DNA from 4 places in the Variovorax sp. GW821-FHT10D07 genome. Region 2 is predicted to be linked to each of the others. Evidence: predicted binding sites of a transcription regulator. Region 2 holds the regulator's gene; each other region holds the start of a gene.

Region 1 (4,578 bases), on a different contig from region 2:
AGGCGCATCGACAGCACGCCGCCGACGAAGGCGCCCACCAGCGTCATGACCACGCCGTAGATCTTGCTGACCGTGGCCACCTCGTCCTTGGTGAAGCCCATGTCGACGTAGAAGGGGTTGGCCATGATGCCCATCACCACGTCGCTGATGCGGTAGATCGCGATCAGCGACAGGATCAGCACCGCCTGCCACTTGTAGCGGCGGATGAAGTCGGCGAAGGGCTCGACCAGCACGTCGCGCAGCCATTCGGCGGCATTGCGCGGCGCCGACAGCGAGCGCTTTGCGGGCTCGGGCGACAGCAGCACCGTGAGCACGCCCACGAACATGGAGCCGGCCATCACGAGGTAGGCCGTCTTCCAGGCGCCGTTCTGGTAGGCCGCGCCGGCCGCCGCGCCCACCGCTGCCGCGGCCGGCGCGACCTCGGCCCAGGCCGCCACCCACAGCACCCCGGCCCCGGCCCAGATCATCGCGAGCCGGTAGCCGGTCTGGTAGGCGGCCGCCAGCGCCGCCTGCTTGCGGGTTTCGGCCGACTCGATGCGGAAGGCGTCGAGCGCGATGTCCTGCGTGGCCGAGCCGAAGGCCACCAGCAGCGCGCACCAGATCATCGGCATGAGCCCCTGGCGCGGATCGTTGACCGCCATGCCGACCAGCCCCGCGATCACCATCCCCTGCGCCAGCAGCAGCCAGCCGCGCCGGCGCCCGAGCAGCGTGGTCAGCGGCGGCAGCGGCAGCCGGTCGACCAGCGGCGCCCAGACCCATTTGAAGCCGTAGGCCAGCCCGACCCAGCTCAGGTAGCCGATGGTGGCGCGGTCGATGCCGGCCTCGCGCAGCCGGAAGCTCAACGTGCCCAGCACCAGCAGCAGCGGCAGCCCGGCCGAGAAGCCCAGTGCCAGCATGCGCAAGGTGGCGGGTTCGAGGTAGACCTTCAGGGCGTCGCGCCAGGGCGGCGAACCGGCGGCGGTGGATTCGGCGGGCGGGACGGAAGACATGTGGGGGCGATTGTCCATGAGCGCCGCGCCTGTCGGCCGCCGGGTCATCCACCAAGACGTCTTCATTTGTTCCTATCATCCGGCCCCATATGTGCACACGCTGCGATCGCTCCGCCCCGGTCCCCTCCCATGCCTCGGCCTGGCAGCCGCGGCGCGCCTTCCTGCTGGCCGCGGCCGGCGCGGCATTGAGCGGGCCGGCACTCGCGCAGGTCGACGTCGGCAATGCCTCGGTGGCGCGCAACCTCGTGCCGGCCGACCGCATCGAGGCCGCGGGCGGCCAGCAGTACGGCGAGCTGCTGCAGCAGGCGCGCGCCAAGAACGCGCTCGCGGGCGACGGCAATCCGCAGCTGCAGCGGCTGCGTGCCATCGCCAACCGGCTGATCCCCTTCGCCACGCCCTGGAACAGCCGCGCGCGGCAATGGAAGTGGGAGGTCAACCTGATCGGCAGCAAGCAGATCAACGCCTTCTGCCTGCCGGGCGGCAAGATCGCCTTCTTCACCGGCATCCTCGACCAGCTCAAGCTCACCGACGACGAGGTCGCGATGGTGATGGGCCACGAGATGGCCCATGCGCTGCGCGAGCATGCGCGCGCCCGCATGGCCAAGAGCGCGGGCACCGGCGCCGCGCTCTCGATCGGTGCGCAGCTGCTCGGCCTGGGGCAGGTCGGCGACCTCGCCGCGCGCGCGGGCACCCAGCTGCTCACGCTCAAGTTCAGCCGCGGCGACGAGACCGAGGCCGACCTCGTCGGCCTGGAACTCGCGGCGCGCGCCGGCTACGACCCGAAGGCCTCGGTGTCGCTGTGGAACAAGATGGCCACGGCCTCGAAGAACCAGGGCGGGCTGAGCTTCCTCTCGACTCACCCGAGCGGGCCGGACCGGATCGCGAAGCTGCAGGCGAATCTGCCGAAGGTGGAGAACCTGTACCGGGACGCGAAGAAGAGCTGAGCGCCCTGTCTTCCTCCTTCCCCCTCTGGGGGAAGGCCGGGATGGGGGCTCCGGGCGGTGGACACGGTCAGCGCTGTTGCAAGGCCCGGCGCCCCCACCCCAACCCTCCCCCAGCGGGGGAGGGAGCCATACATAAATACCTGAGCGGCTGATGACATAGGCGCATCGGCAGCAGCCCGTGCGCGCTGGCACGCCGCTTGCATCTCGACTTGTACACAAGTTTGGATGCCTGATCATGGTGCATGACGAGAAAGACCTGGCCGCCGCGGCGTGGATCCTGCGTTTCGCGCAGCCGCTGACGCGCGAGAACGACGACACGCGGGAGGCCGCGCCCGCTTCCGCCTCCGCCCCGCTCGCGGGCCTGCGCTTCGCCGTCAAGGACAACATCGACGTCGCCGGCGTGCCCACCACCGCCGCCTGCCCGGCCTTCGAGCGCCTGCCGGCCGCCCATGCGGCCGTGGTGCAGCGGCTGCTCGACGCCGGTGCGTCGCTGCTCGGCAAGACCAACCTCGACCAGTTCGCCTGCGGCCTCAACGGCACGCGCTCGCCCTATGGCGAGGTCGGCAATGCCTTCGATGCACGCTACGTGTCCGGCGGCTCGAGTTCGGGCTCGGCGCGCGTGGTCGCCACCGGCGAGGCCGACTTCGCGCTCGGCACCGACACGGCCGGCTCGGGCCGCGTGCCCGCGGGCCTCAACAACATCGTCGGCCTCAAGCCCTCGCGCGGGCTGCTGAGCACCGCCGGCGTGGTGCCGGCCGCGCAGAGCGTCGACTGCGTCTCGATCTTCGCGCGCACGGTCGCGCTCGCGGTCGAGGTGCTGCAGGCCGCGCTCGGCTTCGATGCGCGCGATCCCTATTCGCGCGACATCGCGCTCGATGCCAGGCCCTTCCCCGCCGCCTTCCGCTTCGGCGTGCCCGACCGCCTCGCCTTCTTCGGCGACACGCTCGCCGAGGCCGCCTTCGCCGATGCTCGCCGGCGCCTCGAGGCGCTGGGCGGCACGGCCGTCACCGTGCCCTTCGCGCCGCTGGCCGAAGCCGCCGCGCTGCTCTACGACAGCGCGCTGGTGGCCGAGCGCTATGCCGCGGTGCGCGCCTTCTTCGACCGCCACGAGACCGAGGTCGTCGAGCCGGTGCGCGGCATCCTCGCGCAGGGCCGCGGCTACAACGCGGCCGACGTGTTCGAGGCCCAGACCCGGCTGCGCGCGCTCGCGCAGCAGGCCGAGCCGATGTGGCGCGACATCGACGTGCTGCTGGTGCCCACCGCGCCCACGCACTACACGCGCGACGCGATGCGCGCCGACCCGGTGGCGCTCAACCGCAACCTCGGCGCCTACACCAACTTCGTCAACCTGCTCGACTACGCCGCGCTCTCGGTGCCCAGCAGCCTGCGGCCCGACGGCCTGCCGTTCGGCATCACGCTGATCGGCCGCTGCGGCAGCGACCTCGCGCTGGCCGAGCTGGGCCAGCGCTACCACCATGCCACCGGCCTCGCGCAGGGCGCGACCGGCGAGCCGCTGCCCGCGCCGCGGCCGATCCGTGGCCTCGCGTCGGCGCAGGCCGCCACGCTGCCGATCGCGGTGGTCGGCGCGCACCTCAGCGGCATGCCGCTCAACGGCCAGCTCACCGAGCGCGGCGCCGTGCTGCGCGAAGCGATCCAGACCGCGCCGCGCTACCGCCTGTACGCACTGCCCGGGACCGTGCCGCCCAAGCCCGGCCTGCAGCGCAGCGCCGAGGGCGGCGCCGCGATCGCGCTCGAGGTGTGGGACCTGCCGCTGGCCGAGGTCGGCGGCTTCCTCGCGCTGATCCCCGCGCCGCTGGGCCTGGGCAGCGTCGAGCTGGCCGACGGCCGCTGGGTGCACGGCTTCATCTGCGAGGGCCATGCGCTGGCCGGCGCCGAAGAGGTCACGCGCCATGGCGGCTGGCGCGCCTACCTCGCGAGCCGCGCCGCCTGAATCCCTGTTGTCTTCGAACCCCGACCGAGGAGTCTTCCATGTCCATCTCCGACTTCCCTTCCACCGCCTCGCGCCGACAGTTGCTGCAGGCCGGCGCCGCCGGCCTCGCGGTGCTCGCCGCGCCGGCGATCGTGCGCGCCCAGGCGGCACCGAAGATCCGCGTCGGCTTCTGGCCGGTGGCCGCGGGCCTGCCCTTCTTCGCGGCGGTCGAGCGCGGCTTCTTCAAGGAAGCGGGGCTCGACGTGGAACCGCAGAAGTTCGCGGGCGCGCAGCAGGTGATGGAAGCCATGCTCGCGGGCCGCTGCGACGGCAGCGCCAACGGCACCGGCTCGGCCAACCTCGCGATCGGCGAGATCGCGCAGCCGGGCCTGTTCAAGATCTTCTGCACCAACCCGAGCAACGCGAAGTTCGTGCTCGACGAGTTCATCGTCGCCAAGGACAGCCCGATCAAGGCCATGGCCGAGCTCGCGGGCAAGAAGGTGGCCTCGGGCCCGGGCATCCAGAACGTCACGCTGTGCAAGACCATGCTCGAGCGCGCGGGCGCCAAGGGCGTGTCGGTCAGCGAGCTGCCGATCGGCCAGCACGTGGCCGCGCTGGTGGCGGGGCAGGTCGATGCCTGCTACACGCTCGAGCCCACGGGCACCGTGGGCCGCATGAACGGCACCACGCGCGTGCTCGAGGCCGGCGTGGTCGC
Region 2 (4,578 bases):
AATCCGATTCGATGCGCTACGACGATCTCAAGCAGACCAGCGTCTTCACCGGCAACGTGGTGGTCACAAAGGGCACCATCATCATCCGCGGCGCGCGCATCGACGTGCGCCAGGACCCCGAGGGCTACCAGTACGGCGTGGTCACCGCGGCGCCCGGCAAGCTCGCCTATTACAAGCAGAAGCGCAACGGCAACGGCGACGAGTGGATCGAGGGCGAGTCCGAGGTCATCGAGTACGACAGCCGGGCCGACAACGTCAAGTTCATCCGCCGCGCCGTCATGCGTCGCCTGGTCGGCGCCACGCCCAACGACGAGAGCAGCGGCGCGCTGATCGTCTACGACCAGAGCAACGACACCTACACCGTCAACGGCTCGACCGTGCCGCCCAACGCCGGCGTGTCGGCGCCGGGTGGCGGCGGCCGCGTCAAGGCCATCCTCACGCCGAAGTCGGCCGCGCCCGCCGCACCGGGTGCGCCCGGCGCCGCGGCGCCGGCCACGCGCCGTCCCGCGGCCCCGGCGCCCACGCCGGCACCGGGCGCCGGACTGCGCTCCACCACCACGCTGAGCGGCGAAGGGGAAGAACGCAAGTGATCGAAGCCGCCGGAACCCAGGAAGCCAACGGCGTGCCGGGCAGCCGCCTCGTCGCGCGCGGCCTGCAGAAGAGCTATGGCAGCCGCAAGGTGGTCAAGGACGTCTCGCTCGACGTGCAGAAGGGCGAAGTGGTCGGACTGCTCGGGCCCAACGGCGCCGGCAAGACCACCTCGTTCTACATGATCGTCGGGCTGGTGCGCGCCGACGCGGGCGAGATCTCCATCGACGGCGAGCCGATCGCCCACATGCCGATCCACCGCCGCGCGCGCATGGGCCTGAGCTACCTGCCGCAGGAAGCCTCGATCTTCCGCAAGCTCACGGTCGAGGAGAACGTGCGCGCGGTGCTCGAGTTGCAGCGCGAGCCCGATGCCAACGGCCGGCCGCAGGCGCTGTCGAAGCAGCGCATGGAAGAGCGCCTGTCGGAGCTGCTGGCCGACCTGCGCGTCGACCACCTGCGCGATTCGCCCGCGCTCGCGCTGTCGGGCGGCGAACGCCGCCGCGTCGAGATCGCGCGCGCGCTGGCCACCCAGCCGCGCTTCATCCTGCTCGACGAACCCTTCGCCGGCATCGACCCGATCGCGGTGATCGAGATCCAGCGCATCATCAGCTTCCTGAAGGAACGCGGCATCGGCGTGCTGATCACCGACCACAACGTGCGCGAGACGCTGGGCATCTGCGACCACGCCTTCATCATCAGCGACGGCCATGTGCTGGCACAGGGCACGCCCTCGGAGATCGTCGACAACGCCGAAGTGCGCCGGGTCTACCTGGGCGAGCACTTCCGGATGTGATGACCCTCGTGCAAGTCATTTCCTGAGGGCATGAAACAAGGCTTGTCGCTGCGCGTTTCGCAGCATCTCGCGCTGACGCCTCAGCTGCAGCAGTCGATCCGGCTGCTGCAGCTCTCCACGCTCGAACTGAGCCAGGAGGTCGAGCAGATGCTCGACGAGAACCCCTTCCTCGAGCGCACCGCCGAGGAAGCCGCGCGCGAGGAGTTCGGCCTCGACGCCGCCGACACGCCCGCGCCGCGCGAGGACACCGAGCGCGAAGCCGAGAGCGACTACGCGAGCGCCGCGCCCTCGACCTCGAGCAGTTCCACCGAGACCACCTCGTCGTCCGAGGCCGAGCCGGCCCTCGACTCGCCCGAGCGCGAGCCCGACTGGGAAGGCGACGGCACCGTCGACATGGCGCCCGACGACAGCGAATGGGGCAGCGACGCGCCCGCGCGCAACAACAGCAGCACCGGCGACGACGAGCGCGCCGATGCCACCGAGCTCGCGCGCAGCCAGGAATCGCTGCAGTCCTTCCTGCACCGCCAGGCGCTGAGCCTGCGGCTCAACGAGAACGACAGCGCCGCGCTGCGCTTCTTGATCGAGTCGCTCAACGACGACGGCTACCTCGAGGATTCGCTGCCGGCGCTGGCCTCGGGCCTCGCGGGCGACGACAACGACCAGTTCGACGAGCTGGTGCACCACTTCCAGGTCGCGCTGGGCTTGCTGCAGAGCCTGGAGCCCGCGGGCGTGGGTGCGCGCGACCTCGGCGAATGCCTCGCGATCCAGCTGCGCGCGCTGGCCGACGAAGACGAGACCGAGGACGAGGAGCTGGTGCGCAAGACCGCGCTCGCCATCTGCAAGCAGCCGATGGAGCTGCTCGCGCGGCGCGACTTCAAGCGCCTGGCCACGCTCACGCGCACCAACGAGGAGCTGGTGCGCTCGGCGCTGCAGATCATCGCGCGGCTCGAACCCAAGCCGGGCCGCCGCTTCGTCGACGTCGAGCGCAACATCGTCATTCCCGACGTGATCGTCACCAAGACCGGCCGCGGCACCAACGTGAAGTTCCGCGTCATGCTCAACCCCGAGGTGATGCCGCGGCTGCGCGTGCACGACATCTACGCCGGCGCGCTCAAGTCGCACAAGGGCGAGGGCAGCCAGGCGCTGTCGCAGCGGCTGCAGGAGGCGCGCTGGTTCATCAAGAACATCCAGCAGCGCTTCGACACCATCCTGCGCGTGAGCAACGCCATCGTCGAGCGGCAGAAGAGCTACTTCGTGCACGGCGAACTCGCGATGCGCCCGCTGGTGCTGCGCGAGATCGCCGACGAGCTCGGACTGCACGAGTCCACCATCTCGCGCGTGACCACCGCGAAGTACATGTCCACGCCCTTCGGCACGGTCGAGCTCAAGTACTTCTTCGGCTCGGCGCTGGGCACCGAGACCGGCGGCAATGCCTCGAGCACCGCGGTGCGCGCGCTGATCAAGCAATTCGTCGGTTCGGAGAGCGTGAAGAAGCCGCTGTCGGACAGCCAGATCTCCGAGATGCTCAAGGAGCAGGGCATCGAGTGCGCGCGCCGCACCGTCGCCAAGTACCGCGAGGCGCTGCGCATCGCGCCCGCCAACCTGCGCAAGGCCCTGTAGAAAGCCCCCGATGGCCCGACGCCTGCTGTCGCGCTGTGGGCCCTGGGTGTTTGCCATCGCGGCCGCGCTGCTGGCCGCCGGTTGCGCCACCTTGCCCGACGAGGCCCCGCGCGCGCCTACCAAGGCCATCGCCGTGTCGAAGGACACCGCGCTCGGGCGCATCGCGCTGGCCGCGCAGCCCGACCCCGACCTCAGCGGCTTCCGCCTCATGCCCGGTGGCGACTTCGCCTTCGACACCCGCATCCAGCTCGCGCGCCGGGCCCAGCGCACGCTCGACGTCCAGTACTACCAGATCGAGAACGACGAGACCGGCCGCTACCTGCTGCGCACCCTGCGCGATGCCGCGCAGCGCGGCGTGCGGGTGCGCGTGCTGATGGACGACCTCTACACCGCGGGCGAGGACGAGCTGCTGCGCGGCTTCGCGGCCACGCCCAATGTCGAGCTGCGCCTGTTCAACCCCTTCCCGGCCGGCCGCGGCAGCCTGCTCGCGCGCTTCACGGCCTCGCTGTTCGACTTCAGCCGCGTCAACCGGCGCATGCACAACAAGCTGTTCATCGCCGACGGCGCGATGGCCGTGGCGGGCGGGCGCAACATCGGCAACCAGTACTTCCGGCGCACCGCGGGCGAGAACTTCATCGACCTCGATACCTTCGTGACGGGCGCGCTGATCCCGCGCCTGGGCAGCCTGTTCGACCAGTACTGGAACAGCCCCTACGTGCGGCCCGTCGAGTCGGTGGTGGCGAGCGCGCTGCCACCGGACGAACTGCGGCGCCGCTTCGAGGTCGCCACCGGCCCCGACACCACGCCGCCGCCGCCGAAGCCCGCGCCCAACGACCTGCTGGGCTACGGCCCGATCGCCGAGGACCTCGACGCCGGCCGGCTCGGCCTGATCTGGACCACGGCCGAGGCCTATGCCGATTCGCCCGACCGCGTGATCGGCAAGACCGCCTCGTATGGCGGCGTGCCGCTGCTCGACGTCGACAGCGTGCGCTACAACGTGGTCGAGCAGATGCGCCGCGCGCGCAGCGAGGTGACCATCGTCTCGCCCTACCTGATCCCGGGCGCCGCGGGGCTCGAGGTGATGAACGAAATCCGCCGACGCCAGGTGAGGATCAGCGTGGTGACCAACTCGCTCGCCGCCACCGACGAGCCGCTGGTGCACACCGCCTACCGCCGCTACCGGCCCGAGATGCTGCGCCTGGGCGCCGAACTCTACGAACTCAGCACCAACCGCACCCGCCGCAGCGTGCGGCTGGGCCTGTTCGGCACCTCGGTCGGCCGGCTGCATGCCAAGTCGGCGGTGATCGACCAGCGCATCCTGTTCGTCGGCTCGATGAATTTCGACCCGCGCTCCGAGGTCCACAACACCGAGATCGGCCTGTTCATCCGCAGCCCCGAGATGGCGCAGCAGGCGCTGAAGCTGCTCGAGGTGCTCAAGCAGCAGGGCGCCTACAGGCTGCGTTTCGCCGAAGGCAGCGACTCGCGCCTGGAGTGGGTCAGCGAGGAGGCCGGCAAGACCACGGTGCTGAGCGAGGAGCCCGACTCGGGCTTCTGGGATCGCACCATGCTCGAGCTGC
Region 3 (4,578 bases), on a different contig from region 2:
GAAGGCGCCGACGATCAGCGCCACGGTGATGGCGGCGAAGGTGCCCTGGAACGCGACGAACACGTACTCGGGGATCGTCGTGAGCGCACCGAAGGTCTCCTGCGACACGCCCTTGAGGAAGATCTTGTCGAAGGTACCGACGAAGCTTCCTTCACCCGTGAAGGCGAGGCTGTAGCCGTAGATGGCCCACAGGATGCTGATCAGCGAGAAGATCACGAAGACCTGCATCAGCACCGACAGCATGTTCTTCGAGCGGCCCAGGCCGCCGTAGAACAGCGCGAGGCCGGGGATGGTCATCAGGATCACGAGCAGCGTGGAGGTCAGCATCCAGGCGGTGTCGCCCGAATCGACCTTGGGTGCCGGTGCCGCGGCCGGTGCGGCGGCGGGCGCAGCGGCAGCCGGTGCCGCTGCGGCGGGCGCCGCGGCCGGTGCCGAGGCCTCGGCGGCCGGCGCCGAAGCGGCGGCGGCGGGCGCGGGCGTCTGCGCGAAGCCGGTGGTGCCGGCGGCAAGCACGCTCAAGCCGAGCGCGAGGGAGACAAGCAGTTTTTTCATGGACGTTGTTCTTTCGGGCCTGGACTCGATCAAAGGGCTTCGCGGCCCGTTTCGCCGGTGCGGATGCGCACGACCTGCTCGAGGTTGTAGACAAAGATCTTGCCGTCGCCGATCTTGCCGGTGCGCGCGGCGCCCTCGACGGCTTCGATCACGCGTTCGACGAGGTCATCCGAGACCGCCGCCTCGATCTTGACCTTGGGCAGGAAGTCGACGACGTACTCCGCGCCGCGGTAGAGCTCGGTGTGGCCCTTCTGGCGGCCGAAACCCTTGACCTCGGTGACGGTGATCCCCTGCACGCCGATGGCCGAGAGGGCTTCGCGCACTTCGTCGAGCTTGAACGGTTTGATGATGGCTGTGACCAGCTTCATGAGTTGCTCCTTTGGATGGAAAGAATTCGCGCGGCAGCATGGGCCGCGCCTCGTTGTGTTGCGTGCTTACAGCGTCTTCGTCAGCGTGAGGATGAAGCGCGGCTTGTTGGGCGAGTAGACCTGCTGCACGGTGTAGAAGCCGAAGTCGTACAGCGGGCCGGCCGCGACGTTGAACGCGTCCTTCTTGTTCGCGCCCTGCACCGAGCCGGTGAGCGTGAGACCGCCGCCGAAGTCGTAGGTGGCGCCGACGTTGTAGTCGACGTAGTTCTTCGCGGCCGTGTTGTGGCGGATGTCGCTGGAGAAGCGGGTGAAGCCCACGGCGGCCTTGAGCGTGACCTTGGGCACGATCTCCTTGCTGTAGCTCAGGTTCAGGTAGCCGGTGTTGCGGCCCTTGAGGCCCGAACCGTTCTTGTTGCCGGCGTAGCCGAAGTAGTCCTTCGACACCGTGTGCGAGTACTTGGCCGTGAACGAGCCGAAGGTTTCGTTGGCGTAGGTGGCCGCGCCGTAGAGCTCGGTGGTGTTGCCGAGGGAGTTGCCCGGGTAGATGTAGGTGAGCGCACCGACGTCCATGTCCAGCGGGCCGGCCTTGAACTTGTAGCCGCCGTACAGGTCGACCTCGACGCTGTTGCCCTTGAGCCAGTTGACGCTGGAGTTCCAGTTGCCGACATAGAAGCCGCTCTCGCCGAAGGCGTAGTCGAAGCCGCCCTGGATGGCGGGCTTCACGCCGCGGGTCTTGGCGAAGTCGTCCCGGCCGATCATGTCCTGGTCCTGGCCGCGGAACTTGTAGTTCGTGGTCAGCGAGATGTTGGCCGTGATCGGGGAAGCAGCGGGTGCCGCGGCAGGCGCCGCCGCAGCGTCTGGGGTGGCCTGCGCCAGGGCGGCGCCCGACGTGGTCAGGGCGGTGGCCAGGACGATCAGGGCCTGGGCGGCGGAACGGTGCGTCATCGGGAACTCCTCGCAAGTAGTGTTGTGGAACCTGATGACCCTCAAAGCAGGGAGCGTGCCAAAGTGCACATCCCCCGGTGACCGGTTGAAGCGCGCCCAAGGAAGCCAGCCAAAAATGGTTACAAGCGCAAGGCTTTGTGCCTTGCACCGAAAAAAGAACAAGACGCCCGCGACGACCGGAATCGGGCGCACCAATATAGGGAGGAAGCAGAGAATGAGTCTGTCTTTGGTGCAAAGCCGCGCCTTGCTCGGGCTGGAAGCGGCCAGTGTCACGGTCGAGGTGCATCTGGCCAACGGCCTGCCGAGCTTCACGCTGGTCGGGCTGGCCGAGACCGAGGTCAAGGAAGCGCGCGAACGCGTGCGCTCGGCCATCCAGAACGCCGGGCTGGAGTTCCCGCACAACAAGCGCATCACCGTCAACCTGGCGCCGGCCGACCTGCCCAAGGACTCGGGCCGCTTCGACCTGCCGATGGCGCTGGGCATCCTCGCGGCCAGCGGCCAGATCGAGGGCGCGCGGCTCGCGGGCCACGAGTTCGCGGGCGAACTCTCGCTGTCGGGCGAGCTGCGGCCGGTGCGCGGCGCGCTCGCGATGGCGCTCGCGCTGCACACGCGCGGCATCGCCACCCGGCTGGTGCTGCCCACGCCCAGCGCCGACGAGGCCGCGCTGGTGCCCGGCGGCGAGGTCTACGGCGCCAGGCACCTGCTCGACGTGGTGCGGCGCTTCCTGCCGGCCGACGCGCAGGCGGGCCTGGAGGCGGACGACGAGGGCTGGTCGCGCGCCCATGCGTCCACGCAAGCCCATGCCCCCGCCTATGCCGACATGGCCGACGTGAAGGGCCATGCCGGCGCCAAGCGCGCGCTCGAAATCGCCGCGGCCGGCGGCCACAGCCTGCTGATGATGGGCGAGCCGGGCTCGGGCAAGTCGATGCTGGGCCAGCGCTTCGCCGGCCTGCTGCCGCCGATGCGCATCGATGAAGCACTCGAGAGCGCCGCCATCGCGAGCCTCGGCGGCCGCTTCTCGACCGAGCGCTGGATGCACCGGCCGACCGCGTCGCCGCACCACACCTCGAGCGCGGTGGCGCTGGTCGGCGGCGGTTCGCCGCCGCGGCCCGGCGAGATCTCGATGGCGCACCACGGCGTGCTGTTCCTCGACGAATTCCCCGAGTTCTCGCGCGCCGCGCTCGAGGCGCTGCGCGAGCCGCTCGAGACCGGCACCATCACCATCGCGCGGGCCGCGCGGCGGGCGGATTTTCCGGCGCGCTTCCAGCTCATTGCCGCGATGAACCCCTGCCCTTGCGGTTTTCTGGGCGCGCCCACGAAAGCCTGCCGCTGCACGCCCGACCAGGTGGCGCGCTACCAGCGCAAGCTCAGCGGCCCGCTCCTGGATCGCATCGACCTGCACATCGAAGTGCCCGCGGTGTCGGCGCAGCAACTGCTCGATGCGCCCGCGGGCGAGACCACGGCCGCCATCCGCGCGCGCGCAGCCGCCGCGCGCGAACGCGCGATCGAACGCCAGGGCCGGCCCAACCAGGCGCTGCAGGGCGCCGACATCGATCGCCATGCGTCGCTCGGCGACGAGGCGCGCCGCTTCATGCACACGGCCGCCGCCCGGCTCGGCTGGTCGGCGCGCAGCACGCACCGCGCGCTCAAGGTGGCGCGCACCATCGCCGATCTCGCGGGAGCGGCAGTGATCGAGACGGCGCACGTGGCGGAGGCGGTGCAGTACCGGCGGGCGCTGCAGAAGGGCCTGTAGCGCCCCGCGCATCGCTTAGAGTGCGGCGCAGTCCCGCTCACTCCAGGCCCGCCATGACAAACCGCGCCCTCCTCGTCATCGACATGCAGAAAGGCATGCAGGAACCGCGCGCGGGCCGCCGCAACAACCCCGGCGCGGAAGCCCAGGTGCAGCGCCTGCTCATGCACTGGCGCGACAGCGGCCGCCCCGTGGTCCATGTGCGCCACATGTCGCGCTTCGCCGAGTCGGTGTTCTTCCCGGGCCAGCCCGGCGCTGAATTCCAGGACGCGCTGGCACCGCTGCGCGCCGAGCACGTGGTCGAGAAGAACGTGACCGATGCCTTCACGCACACGGGCCTCGAGCGCTGGCTGCGCGTGCGCGGCATCGAGGCGCTCGTGGTGGTCGGCGTGGCCACCAACATGTCGGTCGAGGCCACGGCGCGCACGGCGAGCTGCCTCGGCTTCGCGGTCACGGTGGTGTCCGATGCCAGCTTCGCCTTCGACCGCGCGGGCATCGATGGCGCCACTTTCGGCGCGGAGCAGGTCCACGCGATGGCGCTGGCCAACCTGCAGGGCGAGTACGCCCAGGTGGTGACGGCAGCCAGCCTGCTCGGCTGACCGCCGCCTTCGCCCCTTACTTGAACTCGTGGCTCACCACCGGCGCTGACTTGCTGTCCTGCACCGTCACGCGCTGCCGGTAGACCTCGAGGTCGCCGTTGCGCACCTCGATGTTGTAGATGCCGGGGCGCAGCGACAGCGACTTGAGCGGCGGGCTCACGCCGCGGTCGGCGCCGTCGACGAAGACCTGGCCCCAGGGCCGGATGTTGAGCGTCACGCGGCCCATGCCGGCCGCGGCGCCCGGCACCGGCGGAACCGCCGTGCCGCCCGCGACCGGAGGCACGGCACCCGGCGCACCCGGCACGCCGGGCGTGCCCGGCGGCACGGTGCCCACCACCACGGGCTGCGTGGAGGCCGGCTGCGC
Region 4 (4,578 bases), on a different contig from region 2:
CTCGTAGGTGCGGCCGTAGAAGGATTCGAGGTTGCGGCCGTTGGTGGTGCCCGAGCCGTTGAGGAAGGCGACGTCGGGGTACTTGGCGGCCAGGTCCTTGAAGCTGTCGGAGTAGCCGAAGGCCGTGCCGATGACGATGTTGGCGCCGCGCTGGATGAACTTCTCGGCCGCGGGCTTGATGGCCGAGGCGTCCTCGGGCACGTTCTCGACGAACTGGATCTTCTGGCCGAGTTCCTTCTCGATCTTCGCGCGCGCCTCGTCGAAGGCCTGGGTCCAGCCGCCGTCGTTCTTGGGGCCGAAGTAGAGCATCGCGATCTTGGGCTTGTCCTTGAGCGTGAAGCCGTCGGCGGCGACCGCGGGCAGCGCCGCGAGGGACGCCGCGCCCGCCGCGAAGGTCAGGGCGAGGCAGGAAACGGAAGTGCGCGGCATGGAGCAACCTTTCGAAAGAGGCATGGCGGAAGGGGGAAGGAAAGCGAAGAGCCGCGAGGACGCCGCGTTCGCGTCACAGCATGAAGTTGATGCGGAACACGTTGCCCTCGGGATCGAGCAGCACCGACTGGTACCAGTCGTAGTAGGTGCGATAGGGCGCCTTGACGAGCGTGGCGCCGGCCTCGAGCGCGATCGGCACCATCCGGTCGACCTCGTCCTGGCTGTCGACGTCGATGTTGAGCAGGAACTTCACGCCGCGCGTGTCGGAGAACTCGGCGAGCTGCAGCAGTTCGTAGGCATCGAGCGCGTTGAAGCCCAGGCTCGACTTGCCGGTGTCGAGGCCTCGGAAGATCGGCGAGCGGATCGCCTCGATCTCGGGGAAGCCGAACACGCGCTGGTAGAAGCCGCTGAGCGCGACCACGTCCTTCGCGAAGACGTTGACGTAGGACAGGTGGGCCATGTGCTCTACGCCGTCACCTTGGTGCCGCCGAAGGTCGTCTGCTTGACGAACTTCGAGGTCAGGTGGTCGCCCGAGGAGATCGGCGCGTACTTCGGCTGTTCGCCGGGCGCGAGGCAGCTCGGCAGGCACTCGACCATCGCGTCGTAGTTGGGCTGGTGGAAGAACACCAGCGACTGCCGGCGGTTGGTGCTCGCCACTTCGAAGGGCGGGTTGATCACGCGGTGCAGCGTCGACACCCACTGGTCGTTGGTCCACTGCATCATCAGGTCGGCGATGTTGACGACCAGGCCGCCCTCGACCTGCGGCACGTCGACCCACTGGCCGGCCTTGTTGAACACCTGCAGGCCCTTGTCGTCGGGCAGCACGATCGTGAGGCTGCCGTAGTCGCTGTGCGCGCCCGCGCGCAGCTGGCCCGGCAGCGGCTGCTCGCGCTGCGGTGGATAGCTCAGCACGCGGAACATGCTGATGTGGCGGTCGATCTTGTCGTCGAAGAAGCGCTCGGGCAGCGCGAGGCCGAGCGCGAACACGCGCATCAGCGAGCGCGAGAGATCGCTCATCGCCTCGAAGTAGCCCTCGTAGGCTTCGCGGAAGCCCTCGATCGGCGGCCAGCTGTTGGGCTCGAAATGCGGACCGGCCGCGGGACCGCGGTGGTAGTCGTCGTCGGGCACGTTCGAGGGACCGATCGAGAACGACTCCTTGAGGTCGCCCGGTGCCGCCTCCTCGAGGCTGTACGACAGGCCTTCCTCGCCGACCGCGCTGTAGCCGCGCACCGCGTCCTCGCGCGGGCGGTCGACCTTGCGCTTCTCGGCCAGGGGCAGCTCGAAGAAGCGCCGCGACAGCGAGGCCACGCGTTCGATCAGCTCGGGCGCGATGCCGTGGTTGGTGATCACGAGGAAGCCGATGCTGCGGCAGGCTTCGTCGACTTTGTGCGCGACCTCGGCCTTGCCTTCGGCGGTGCCGGCGAAGTACGGCGCGAGATCGATGATGGGAACGGACAGCAGGGTCATGGCGAATGGCTCCATGGGCTTGGCATGCCTTTCGCCATGCAACGTCTGTGCCAGTTGGACCAAATGGACAAATCGCTTTCGTCGCGTCAGCATGGTGCGCCGCAAGGCCCTAGCGAACACCGGCACGGCGCAGTGCGATGCATCGCGGCCTTACAGTGGTGCGCGTTCCGAACCAACGACCGACGAAGACAGAAAGAGCGAGGGAAGATGCCGAAGACCAAGGCGCTGGCCGCGGCCAGCCACAGCGAGAAGCCGAGCCGCAAGCCCGCCGTGCGCAGCGCGTCGGCGGTGAACCGGCGGCTGCGCCAGATCGAGAACAAGCGCAGCGCGATCCTGGGTGCGGCGCTCGGGCTGTTCTCGCGCTTCGGGCTGCACGGCACCTCGATCGACCAGGTGGCCGCGCGCGCCGACGTGTCGAAGAGCAACCTGCTCTACTACTTCGCGAACAAGGAAGAGCTCTACGTCAACGTGCTGCGCGACCTGCTCGCGCTGTGGCTCGAGCCGCTGCGCGGCTTCAGCGCCGAGCAGGATCCGCGCGAGGCGATCGGCGACTACATCCGCCGCAAGCTCGTGATCTCGCGCGACCGGCCCGATGCCTCGCGCCTGTTCTGCCTCGAGATGATCCAGGGCGCGCCGCTGCTGCGCGACGAACTCGATCGCGAGCTGCGCACGCTGGTGGAGAAGAAATCCGAAGTGATCCGCGCCTGGGTCGAGGCCGGCAAGCTCGCGCCGGTCGATCCGCCGCACCTGATCTTCGCGCTGTGGGCGATCACGCAGCACTACGCCGACTTCGGCGTGCAGGTGCAGGCGCTGTCGGGTCACACGCTCGAGGACGAGGGCTTCTTCGAGCGCACCGTGGAGAACGTGCAGCGCATCGTGCTGCAGGGCATCGAGCCGCGTTGAGTTCGCGGCTTCAGTGCGGCGGCGCCGCGATCTCGTGATAACGCCGATCGAAGTAGATCAGCCCCTGCGCCGCGCCGCCGATGGCGATGGCCACGGCTTCGCAGAACAGCACGTCGTGCGTGCCCGCGCTGGTGGCGTGCATCACGCGGCAGTCGAAGGAGACGGCCGCGTCCTCGAGCATCGGCGAGCCGGTGGCATCGCGGCGCCAGCGGCCGGCGGCGAAGCGCTCGTCCATCGGCGTGCGGCCGCCGAACAGCGCGGACAGCGACTGGTGGCCCGCGGCGAGCACATTCACGCACAGCACGCCATTGGCCTTGAAGGCCGGGTACACCGAGGCCGAGCGGTTGAGGCACACGAGCAGGGTCGGCGGCTCGTCGGTCACGCTGCAGACGGCCGAGGCCGTGAAGCCGGCGCGGCCCGCGGGACCGTCGGTGGTGATGATGTTGACGGCCGCGCCCAGTCGCGCCATCGCGTTGCGGTAGTCGGTTTTCTGCAGGCCGGATGGCAAACCGGCGGGCATCGGAGCGCAGGCCATGGCGTGTTGCATGCCGAGGGCTTTCAGGCCAGCACGCAGGCCTCGTCGAAGCCCAGGCGCGGCAGGCGCCCGAACAGCTTCGACGCGTCGCCGTGGCCGAGGTTGATGAGGAAGTTGACGGTCCAGTCGCTGCCTTCGAAGAAGGCGGCGTCGACCTTGGCCTTGTCGAAGCCCGACATCGGGCCCGCGTCGAGCCCGAGCGCGCGCGCCGCCAGCAGCAGGTAGCCGGCCTGCAGGCTGGCATTGCGGAAGGCCGTCTCGTGCGCGGCCTCGGGGCTGCCGGTGAACCAGCTGCGCGCATCGGCATGCGGGAACAGCGTGGGCAGCCGGTCGTAGAACTTGCGGTCCCAGGCGGCGATGACGGTGACGGGCGCGCTCATCGTCTTCTCGAGGTTGCCCTTGGACAGCGCGGGCGCGAGCCGTGCCTTGCCCTCGGGCGTGCGCACGAACACGAAGCGCGCGGGCGAGCAGTTGGCCGAGGTCGGGCCCAGGCTGGCGAGCGCGTGCAGCTGACGCAGCTGCGCGTCGGACACCGGTTCGGCGGTCCAGCCGTTGTGGCTGCGCGCGGCGGTGAAGAGCAGCGCGAGCGCCGCGTCGTCGAGCGAAGTGGAAGTGGTCATGCGATGGCGGCGGGTGCGGCGACCCGCGAGAGGAAATCGAGCAGGCCGCGGTTGAAGGCCGCGGCCTCGGTCACGCTGTGGGCATGGCCGCCGTGCGCGACGAAGTCGAGCGTGACGTCGCGCAGGCCGTCGGCCAGGTGCTGCGAGCAGGTCCAGGGCACGAGCACGTCGTCCTTGGCGGCCGCGATCAGCGCGGGCGCGGCGATCTCGCCGAGGCGCGCGGCGACGTCGAAGGCGCGCAGCGCGCCGATGCGCGCGCGCATGTTGGCCTCGCCCGGAAAGTGCGCGAAGGCATGGTCGACCTCGTCGGCCACGCGCTGCGCATGCTCGGCGGACCAGGCCGCGGGGTACAGGAAGATCGGCTGCGCCTCGACGTAGGCGCGCGCGCCGCAGGCGCCGAGCAGCGCGAGCCGCGCGTCGAAGCAGCGCGCCGAATGCGGATTGGGGCGGGCCCACGCGTTGACGAGCACCAGGCTCGCAGTGCGCGCGGGTGCGTCGAGCGCGAGCTGCAGGCCCACGAGGCCGCCGAGCGCGTGGCCCGCGAAGTGGCACTGCGCGGTGTGGGTGGCATCGAGGATCTCGAGCACGTCGCGCGCCATGTCGGCGATCGCATAGGCCTCGGGC

What was found. The regulator sigma-54, encoded in region 2, starts transcription at its own class of promoters, with help from an activator protein. The targets are predictions, from matches to a motif close to TGGCANGNAANCTGCTTT.
Region 1: the regulator sigma-54 is predicted to act here: its motif matches at 2,120-2,137, upstream of atzF (allophanate hydrolase).
Region 3: the regulator sigma-54 is predicted to act here: its motif matches at 1,909-1,926, upstream of AC07PU_RS14970 (TorF family putative porin).
Region 4: the regulator sigma-54 is predicted to act here: its motif matches at 1,932-1,949, upstream of AC07PU_RS16680 (isopenicillin N synthase family dioxygenase).

What each region holds. Positions count from the first base shown of each region.
Region 1 covers NZ_JBWKMZ010000004.1:186,474-191,051, forward strand. The annotation lists gene AC07PU_RS15290 (AmpG family muropeptide MFS transporter) at 1-989, opposite strand, end outside; gene AC07PU_RS15295 (M48 family metallopeptidase) at 1,079-1,933, shown strand; gene atzF (allophanate hydrolase) at 2,169-3,884, shown strand; gene AC07PU_RS15305 (ABC transporter substrate-binding protein) at 3,923-4,578, shown strand, end outside.
Region 2 covers NZ_JBWKMZ010000022.1:50,249-54,826, forward strand. The annotation lists gene lptA (lipopolysaccharide transport periplasmic protein LptA) at 1-590, shown strand, start outside; gene lptB (LPS export ABC transporter ATP-binding protein) at 587-1,381, shown strand; gene AC07PU_RS38660 (RNA polymerase factor sigma-54) at 1,412-3,001, shown strand; gene AC07PU_RS38665 (phospholipase D family protein) at 3,012-4,578, shown strand, end outside.
Region 3 covers NZ_JBWKMZ010000004.1:119,262-123,839, reverse strand. The annotation lists gene AC07PU_RS14980 (ammonium transporter) at 1-552, opposite strand, end outside; gene glnK (P-II family nitrogen regulator) at 582-920, opposite strand; gene AC07PU_RS14970 (TorF family putative porin) at 987-1,865, opposite strand; gene AC07PU_RS14965 (YifB family Mg chelatase-like AAA ATPase) at 2,080-3,618, shown strand; gene AC07PU_RS14960 (cysteine hydrolase family protein) at 3,672-4,214, shown strand; gene AC07PU_RS14955 (serine/threonine-protein kinase) at 4,231-4,578, opposite strand, start outside.
Region 4 covers NZ_JBWKMZ010000004.1:464,293-468,870, forward strand. The annotation lists gene AC07PU_RS16670 (BMP family ABC transporter substrate-binding protein) at 1-429, opposite strand, end outside; gene AC07PU_RS16675 (VOC family protein) at 503-889, opposite strand; gene AC07PU_RS16680 (isopenicillin N synthase family dioxygenase) at 895-1,896, opposite strand; gene rutR (HTH-type transcriptional regulator RutR) at 2,104-2,799, shown strand; gene rutF (NADH-dependent FMN reductase RutF) at 2,810-3,346, opposite strand; gene AC07PU_RS16695 (malonic semialdehyde reductase) at 3,358-3,954, opposite strand; gene rutD (pyrimidine utilization protein D) at 3,951-4,578, opposite strand, start outside.